DNA from 2 places in the Terribacillus aidingensis genome. Region 2 is predicted to be linked to the other one. Evidence: predicted binding sites of a transcription regulator. Region 2 holds the regulator's gene; the other holds the start of a gene.
The links. The regulator Rex, encoded in region 2, represses fermentation and respiration genes when NADH is low (regulators of the CRP and FNR family bind a similar motif). The targets are predictions, from matches to a motif close to TTGTGAAATATTTCACAA.
Positions count from the first base shown of each region.

Region 1: ABXS78_RS05040 (cytochrome ubiquinol oxidase subunit I) is a predicted target of Rex. The motif match lies at 2,113-2,130, and genes of this name have one in related genera.

Region 1 is NZ_CP159996.1:914,037-918,758, reverse strand. It holds gene cydB (cytochrome d ubiquinol oxidase subunit II) at 1-686, opposite strand, end outside; gene ABXS78_RS05040 (cytochrome ubiquinol oxidase subunit I) at 673-2,073, opposite strand; gene ABXS78_RS05035 (hypothetical protein) at 2,300-2,836, opposite strand; gene ABXS78_RS05030 (GNAT family N-acetyltransferase) at 2,860-3,330, opposite strand; gene ABXS78_RS05025 (hypothetical protein) at 3,327-3,452, opposite strand; gene ABXS78_RS05020 (GAF domain-containing protein) at 3,768-4,634, opposite strand.
Region 2 is NZ_CP159996.1:453,580-458,301, reverse strand. It holds gene ABXS78_RS02565 (hypothetical protein) at 122-508, shown strand; gene fetB (iron export ABC transporter permease subunit FetB) at 589-1,335, opposite strand; gene ABXS78_RS02555 (phosphate ABC transporter ATP-binding protein) at 1,332-2,057, opposite strand; gene ABXS78_RS02550 (redox-sensing transcriptional repressor Rex) at 2,196-2,822, opposite strand; gene ABXS78_RS02545 (ABC-F family ATP-binding cassette domain-containing protein) at 3,262-4,722, shown strand, end outside.

The sequences.
Region 1 (4,722 bases), 460 kb from region 2:
AAAATATTTCCATGTACACTGAACATATCTGTTTTAAAGAATGTCATTCCAAGGAATGCAACCAATAAAATTGCGTTGATTGGCAGCAATTTTTTCGCTGCACTGCGGCAGCGTTCACGTAACGTATCCATTAAACGTAGTGTTCCGAAGATAAGACCGTGCCATACGCAAAGCATTGTCAACGTGACACCGCCAAGAACTGTATAGACATTGATAACATCGGACACACCTGCAAGCATGTGCATGTTCTCGTCAATCGGTACACCTTGGATCAACGCAGTGAACATGATACCGAAAACAAGCGGCGGAATGATACTGCCGAAGAGAATCACCCAATCCCATGTCTTGCGCCACGTCGGGTGCTCAGCTTTGCCTCGGAACTCGAATGCCACCCCGCGGCCGATCAGACCGAACAAAATGAAAGCGAAACAAAGATAAAAACCGCTTAGCATAGAGGCATACCAGTTCGGAAAAGCTGCGAACATCGCTCCGATAGCTGTGATAAGCCATACTTCATTCGCATCCCAATATGGGCCGATCGAATTGATGAAAGCGCGTTTTTCCAAATCATCTTTAGCTACAAATTTACTTGCAATCCCGACGCCGAAGTCGAAGCCTTCCAGGAAGAAGAAGCCAACGAACAAAACAGCGACAAGGATAAACCAAAATTCATTAAGAGAAAGCATGTTGACCCTCCTTCGTGAATGGGTCTGCGATTGGTTCTGTTTCTTCTACATCATGCTCCGGCCCTTTTTTGATTTCACGGACGAACAAAGTAATCATGACCGCGAACAGAATCAAGTACATGGCCGAGAAAGTGATGAGGGAGAAAAGAACTTCTCCAGCTGTGACACCAGCACTGACCGCATCCTCTGTTTTCATATATCCAAATACAACCCATGGCTGACGACCGATTTCAGTCATGATCCAACCCGCAGAGTTGCCGATAAACGGGAAGCTGATTGCAACGATCATCAAGCGCAGATACCATTTGCTATTAACGAGTTTTTTACGTGCATAAAGATAAGCACCCCAGATAGATAGAGCTAGAACTGCTCCGCCTAGTACTGTCATGACACGGAAACTCCAGAATGTCGTTTTGACAGGCGGGATGTAATTGCCAGGTCCGTATAGCTCTGTATAACGTTCCTGCAAGGAATTCATGCCTTCTACTGAACCGCTGAATGTACCATAAGATAAGAAACTTAACACATATGGGATTTTAAGTTCTCCTGTATTTTCCTTCGCTTCGGTATCGATATTGGCAAATACTGTCCAAGGTGCAGGATCGGCACTGTCTTCCCAAAGACCCTCACTGGCAGCCATTTTCATTGGCTGTGTTTCCACAAGATATAATGCCTGCTCGTGACCGGATAATGCGATACCGATACCACTGATCAAAGCGACAACAATAGCAACCTTAAAGGAACCTTTATAGAATTCCACATGTTTCTTACGCAAAAGAGCTATAGCACTAATACCTACGATGAATAATGCACCAGTCGCGAACGAACCGAAGACTGTATGCGGAAATTCGACCCAAAGCTGACCATTTGTCATGATTGCCAAGAAGTCATTCATCTCAAGTCTGCCATTTTGCAATACTTCTCCGACTGGATGCTGCATGAATGAGTTCGCAGACAGAATGAAGAATGCGGAGAAAATCGTACCTAGGGACACAAGCCAAATACATAATGCATGCACCCATTTTGGCAAGCGATCCCAACCAAAAATCCACAGACCAAGGAAAGTGGACTCCATGAAGAATGCCAGCAGTGCCTCAATAGCAAGCGGTGCACCGAAAACATCCCCTACAAAACGGGAGTATTCCGACCAGTTCATCCCGAATTGGAATTCCTGTAATATACCGGTGACAACACCGACTGCGAAGTTGATCAGGAATATATGTCCCCAGAACTTCGCCATTTTTTTATATTTATCGTCTTTTTTGACAACATACAATGTTTCCATGATTGCAATGATGAATGCCAATCCTATACTTAACGGAACGAATAGGAAGTGGAACAACGTCGTTGATGCAAATTGGATACGCGAAAGCTCTACAACATCCATTTTGCCGCCTTCTTTCTTTTCATAATTTTATCGGAAACTATGTGAAATTAGTCACAATGTCCTGTTACATTTAGTATACTCCTGTCTTCCTATTTGGGATTGTGAAATATTGAACAATTTGTGGCGTAATCGTCACAGCTTTGTTAACAAACAAAAAAATCCCTTTAGAAAGGGATTTCAAGTAGTTACTATGAATTTATTATGACTTAAGTTGAGTTCTGTTTCTTCATATTGTTAATAAATCTTGAATTGCCGCGGAGGCACCTTCCGGTAATTCAAATTCGAGTGCTTGCTGTAAATAATGCCGATCCTTTAGCCCGCTTCTGCGGAAGTATTGCTCCATTACAGAACGTTTACCTTCTTTTCCGGGCAACAACCAGTACATAATATACCATGCCTCCATACTGCTTAGCGGCAGTACACCGGCAATTGTCTGATCCCTTACAGCAGTAAAAGGCATCTCTAAAACATTACCTCCATAGGAAACGGCAAAACCTGCCATCAAGTCCACTTGTAAACCATCTGACATAGTGAAGGTTGTACATGACTTCGTTTGAAACCGGTCCAGCGGCAGCTTGTCTTCCGATATGACCGCTATGTTTTGAAGTGTTCTTTTTGCACGGGCAAACTGCTCAGGCTCTACTAGTATATCCATATCATTTGGACTAACTGGCAGCCCTTTTAAGTACAGCAGCAGTGAACCCCCAACAGCATAAACAATCTCATTCGCTTCCAGCTGCGTTACGATTGGTTTGACGTGCAAGAGTTCGCCTTCCTTTCGATACATTATAAATCCTTGATATACCAAACATCACAAGCATAATGTTCTGTTTCGCTCAGAGGCCTGTCCAAACGCTGAAAGCCTGTCTTCAGATAGAAACGATTTGCTGCAGTCATGTTGCTCAGCGTTTCCAAGTAACAGCGACTATAATGCTGGCTAGCAAAAGTAAGTGCTGTTAGCAGCATATCGTGTGCTATACCTGTCCCGCGTGTATTCTTGGCTGTATACATCTTCTGGAGTTCACAAACTTCCGGGTGTCCTTCGATGGGACCAATACCGCATCCGGCAACAATCGTTCCTTCCTCTTCCACAACCCAATACTTCGAACCAGGCTGCTGATAGAAGGAATAGAAACGACCTAAATCTGGATCACTCCAAGCTGTTCCAGGCTTATCGGCACCGAACTCCTTTAAGCAAGTCCGGATCAGCTGCTCGACTTGCTGATTATCTTTTTCTTCAATTTCCCTGATTCTCATACTTCCACCTCATATGCTTCCCTTTCGAAAATCAGCTCGTTACTTTGAGCCATTCCGTCATGCTTCGGGATCTGATTCGTACTATGTAAACGCGCATACTCCTGCACTACTTTGACCAGCAAGCAGGGTTTCCTTCTGTTTAGATAACCCTCCTTATTTTACCATTATCCAAACAAATGTATAGAGAATACAAGGTATACAGAAATACAAAAACGCCGCTAATCTTCCTTGCTCCTGCATTTGTCCCTTGATAGCATGATAGATAATGCCTCCTGAAACAAATGCATAAGACTTACCGAGAAGCCCGACGCTCAAAAACCCCAGCTAACATGAAATTTGTTAACAGCGCTATACTTCTCCCTTTCCATCAAATGCTAAATCCATTCCAATCTGGGCCAAACCTAAAACAAAAACCAGACAAATATCTTTGTCTAGTTTTACAAACTATCACGTTTCTCCAATTTTAATCCGATTTTATTCAATGCACGCTCCAAATTGGCTTCGATAAAAATGTCCTTTAATTCCATCTGCAGGGATAATGCTTTCAATGCTAAATCCGGATGGAATCCGGTCAGAATTGGGGTCACACCGATAAGCTTCAGCAAGGTGGCTATCTTTAGAAGTGAGCTGCTCACCACATGATCAATCTGAGAGATACCAGATAAGTCGATGACAAGATAGTCTAAATTCAGCTCCAGACTCTTCTGCAGAGATAGCTGAATTATTTTTTCTGCTCTATCTTCATTGATGAATCCGATAATCGGAAGCACTGCTACCCCAGAAGTAATCGGAACAAATGGTGCTGATAAATTTTGTATCTGCTTGTTTGCATTATCAAGCTCAAGTACAAAAGTCATAAGCGAAGCCATCGTTTCAAATAGTCGGATGTGTTCCTCTGTAAACGGAAATGAGTTCGAGTCAAGTCCGCAAATGGTTCCGTAATTCTGTCCGTTCTCAAAATAGATCGGAATCCCGATAAAGCTGCCGCCTCCAAGATTCTTTGCTACCTCAAGCGATTGAGAAAGTTCGCTTTTCGCCAAGTCGGGAATTATTAGTATTTCTCTCCCGTGATCCACACTAAGCTTGCATAATGTTTCATTAAAGGGAAGCTTTTCACCTTCCTGCAGGAGCGTCTCTTTCTGATTTACAACTTTGATGATTTCATTATGAACGCTATCATTTTTAGCGATAAATAGTGTATTAATCTTCACGAATTCACTGATAATATCCAGCACACCCTGTGCCGCTTCATCGAAATTATCAAAAGCACTTACACTTTTGGTCATCTCCGCAACTGTTTTCATTTCCAGTACCTTTCTCCTTAAGCATCATTCGAATATCATACCTTTACCCTAATCAGCTAATGTTATAACCCATTTTATGAAGAAAAGT
Region 2 (4,722 bases):
CAAACGAGGAGTCGCTATTACTTCGATACCCGAAACTTATCTGTATGATATTTACAATATCATTAAAATTCCTTTTATAGAAGTGTGAGATGATAAAGAAAAGACTTTAGGGGGATTTTGCTTGCTTGCCAATACCATCCGTTTCCTTATCATTTTTCTCTTGCTTACCGGAGTCACTGTCTGGATATTTGCTGCTTTCAAACCTTTTAAGCAGGATGCACTTATTGAAGATACTATAAGACAAATCGAAGTGTATGTTCCAGAAGCCACTAATTCATCTGTGACGGTTACAGATAAGGAGCGGGTCGATTATATACTGAAATGCATCAATACATGCAAACGCGATGAAATGCGTCCTGAAGCTTCCTATTCAGCCTTTGATGCCACAGTGATTCTATATGGGGAAGAAGACGATTATGAAATCGGCATTTGGCAGGGAGGCAGTACGGTCAGTTTTGTGTATGATGGCACTATAATCGATAGTGTGTTTGAACCTTTTCCATTGTAATACAAAAAAAGCCGTCCTTTTTATATAGGCGGCTTTTCTTGCGGTATTGACAACTTCATGTTCGCTGCAGAAACGATTTTCTAATCTATAACCTGCATTCGTTCATTAAACTTCGTTGGATAAGACAAGAAGCCTAGCAGGGTACTTGTCACAATGGCTGTTGTAAGCAGCAGGAAGAGAATCAGGAGCTGGAACATAACTGCCTGGAGCGGATCTGCTCCGGCAATGATTTGACCGCTCATCATACCTGGCAGCTGAACTAGCCCAATCGTTTTTTGGCTTTCTATCGTGGGAATAGTACTTGCCTTAATGGATGCCAGCAGGGAGCGTTGAATTGCTTGCTTCGGTGTGCCGCCCAATGAAAGGATAAGCTCTGTTTCCTCTCTTCTGGACGCCACTTCTGAAGTGAAGCGATTCAAAAACAAAATACCTAGCACCATAGAATTCCCTATAACCATTCCGCTTAATGGGATGATATATTGTGCAGTTGGAGGAGTAATCTGAAGTCCTAAAAGAATCCCTTGTGTCAGTACTTCGATTACAATGAATGTAAGCACCAGTTTCCATGTAATGCCTCTGATAGATGCTCCTTTTTTTCTTGCATTTTGTACTGCTGCACCGATCATGAGCGCCACCATCAGGAAAATATAAAGGATATTACCGGAATCGAAGATAAACTGCAGCACATAGCCAACTGCAAACAGCTGGATAATGGAACGGACTGTTGCAATGACCGTATCTTTTTCGAGTCCCAGTTGTAATGTCTTAGATAAGAAAAGTGGAATAAGGACAAATAACAGAGTGAGTAACAAAGCAAGTGCATTCATTTTTCCTCCTCCATGACAAAGTGCTTAACGGCATCATTCTCTGGATGGTCAAGTATGGCAATCGGTCCTGCTTCGGCAATCGTGCCATTTATCATGACCCAGACTTCATCTGCAACCGTTTTTGCTTGTTCCAAGTTATGCGTGATCCAGATGATCGTCGTTCCATTCTCTCTATTGACCCGCTTCATCAGATTCTCAATATCCTGCCTAGAAACTCGATCCAAGGAAGAGGTGATTTCATCCAGCAGTAAAATCCCCGGCTCATTCAGCAGTGTTCTAGCAATAGAGACCTTCTGCTTCTGCCCGCCTGATAAATCCCTGCTATTCTGATTCAAGATATCAGGTTCCAAGCCTACCAACTGTATCATCCGCTCTGCCTCATCATCAGACAGCTCCTTTTCAGAGAGCTGTAATGGCAATGCCAGATTATCACGAACGCTTCCTTCAAGCATGATTGCTTGTTGGAGAACAATACCGACATGACGACGTAAGCTCACAGGATCAAACGTTACGATTTCCTTCCCATCAATCAGGATATTTCCGCCTGAGGGTGACAGTAATCCATTGCATAATCGAAAAAGTGTCGTTTTCCCTGCGCCTGATGGGCCGATTATTGCTGTAATCTTCCCCTTTGTGAACGCACCTGTAATATCATGGATGATATGGTTTTTCTCCGTTTCATACGTCACATTCTCTAATGTGATGGCTTCTTGATGCTCCATGCTTACACTTCCCTTCAGCTTACATTTCTTGTGTCTCTGCCTGATCTTGATTTAGCCGTGAATAATACGATAAAAACATGAATTGATTCCAGTTTGACTTTCTAAAGAAAAAGCACCTCTGTATGAGAGGTGCTTGAATTAATAATGCTTCAAAAAATAAACTAATGACTGCAATTCAATAGCCAAATCGATATGGTGAACACGAATATTGCTCGGTACCGCAATACGCGCTGGCGTAAAGTTCAGGATTCCAGCAATACCGCATTCGACAAGACGATCGGTGATTGCTTGTGCAGCATGCGCTGGCACCGTCAGGATCGCTGCACTAACATTGCTGATATATTGTTCCAGATCGTCGATATGGTATACAGGGACACCACCGATATTATGATCAACTTTTCCTGGATCCGTATCGAAAGCCATTTCTATTTTTGTATTGTTATTCTTCGTAAAGTTATAATTCAGGAAAGCTGTTCCAAGATTACCGACCCCGATGAGCGCCACTCTTGTGATCTCATCTTGATCTAGTGTTTTCCGGAAGAAGTTCAGCAAGTACTCTACATTATAACCATAGCCTTTTTTACCAAGTGCTCCGAAATAGGAAAAGTCCCGGCGGATTGTAGCTGAGTCTACTTTAACCGATTCACTGAGTTCTTTTGAAGAGACTCTTGTCTTCCCCTGCAGATGCAGACTGTTCAGAAATCGATAATAAAGCGGCAACCGCTTTGCCGTAGCTTTTGGTATTTTATTTTGGTCCATATACATGCTCATTTATCCTCCTAAAGCCTGCAGCTTCCAGAAGGGAACTTCGTGCAGCCATGCAGCTGATCAAAAAGGCCTATCGGACTAGAACGCTTTCGTTCTGTTACCTTCTGTCGTATATGATCAGCACCTATTCCTAAAGAATGGAATAATGGATGCAGACAGGTTCCTTTCTCGCATCTGTAAGGAGTTGCAGATGCTGCCTGCGGCTTCGTCCTTGAATTGTTACATATGATACTTTCACAAAGTACGATTATAGTTAACAACTTATTCTAACAGATTTGAGAAGGAAAGTCTTGTACAGATTCACAAAGACGTACCTTGTCTCCATTTTAACAAATTCATTTCTGATGTCCATCAGCATGAATGCGAAAAGCGCTGGAATTCGGTGCTTGCTACTGTTTTGTCACATAGGATACACTGATAGTATGAGGTGAACAGAATGATTTTATTGCAAGCTAACAATATAACGAAACTATTTGGCGCAGACGTCATTTTATCTAATATAAAACTGGAAGTGCAAACACAGGACCGATTAGCCATTGTCGGACGAAACGGTGCAGGAAAATCGACCTTGCTGAAGATCCTTGCAGGGGAATTAAGCTATGACGAAGGAAATGTATTCTTAGCAAAGGATGCCACTCTTGGGTATTTGGAGCAGCATACCGGCTTGGAATCTGAAAAAAGCATCCTGGAAGAAATGAAAACTGTTTTCGCAGATCTTATACAGCAAGAGGAAGAGCTGCGCCGTCTGGAAGAAAGGATGGGAGATCCTGAACTTATTTCAGACGATACTGCCTACCAGCAGCTTCTAACCAATTATGATACAAAACAGCAGGCCTTCCGCTTGAACGGAGGCTATCAATATGAAGCAGATATCCGTTCTGTACTGAACGGTTTGAGATTCGGAGATAAGGACTTGTCCACACCGATAGGTTCATTAAGCGGCGGTCAAAAGACGCGACTTGCATTAGGTAAGCTTCTCCTCCAGAAACCAGACGTGTTAATACTGGATGAGCCGACTAACCACTTGGACATTTCTACCTTGGACTGGCTGGAAGGATATTTGAGCAGCTACCAGGGTGCTGTCGTAGTTGTATCGCACGACCGTTACTTTCTCGACAAAACCGTCAATACCGTCATTGAGATAGCTCATAATCACTCTGTTCGTTATAAAGGAAATTACAGTAATTATCTTGAACAGAAAGCTGCCAATTTCGAGCGGGAGCTGAAGCAATACGAGAAGCAGCAGTCCGAAATTAAAAAGATGGAAGAATTCGTCCAAAAGAACATCGCACGTGCCACAACGACAAAGCGCGCGCAAAGCAGACGCAAACAGCTGGAAAAGATGGAGAGAATCGATCGGCCGCTTCATGATGCATCTTCTGCGAAACTCACATTTGATATTGATCGGCGGAGCGGAAATGATGTATTAAAGGTAAAGGACTTGTCCTATCAGTATCCGGAAAGTACCTCCCCTGTCTTCGAACACGTTACCTTCCATATGAATCGTCAAGACCGCATTGCTCTTACTGGACCGAATGGAACTGGTAAGACGACTTTGCTCAAGACTATCATTGGAAAGCTGCCTGCTAAGTCCGGTCATGTGGAACTTGGGACAGGCGTCAGCATCGGCTATTACGACCAGGAGCAGACAGAATTGCATTCCTCGAAGAGTGTCCTTGCCGAGCTATGGGATGAGTATCCACTTATGGATGAAAAGGATATCCGCACAATTCTTGGCAATTTCCTGTTCACTGGCGATGATGTCCTCAAAGTCGTCAACACGCTAAGCGGTGGTGAAAAAGCACGTCTTGCCCTTGCGAAGCTGATGATGCAGAAATCAAATCTCTTGATCATGGATGAACCGACCAACCACCTTGATTTAGACAGCAAGGAAGTA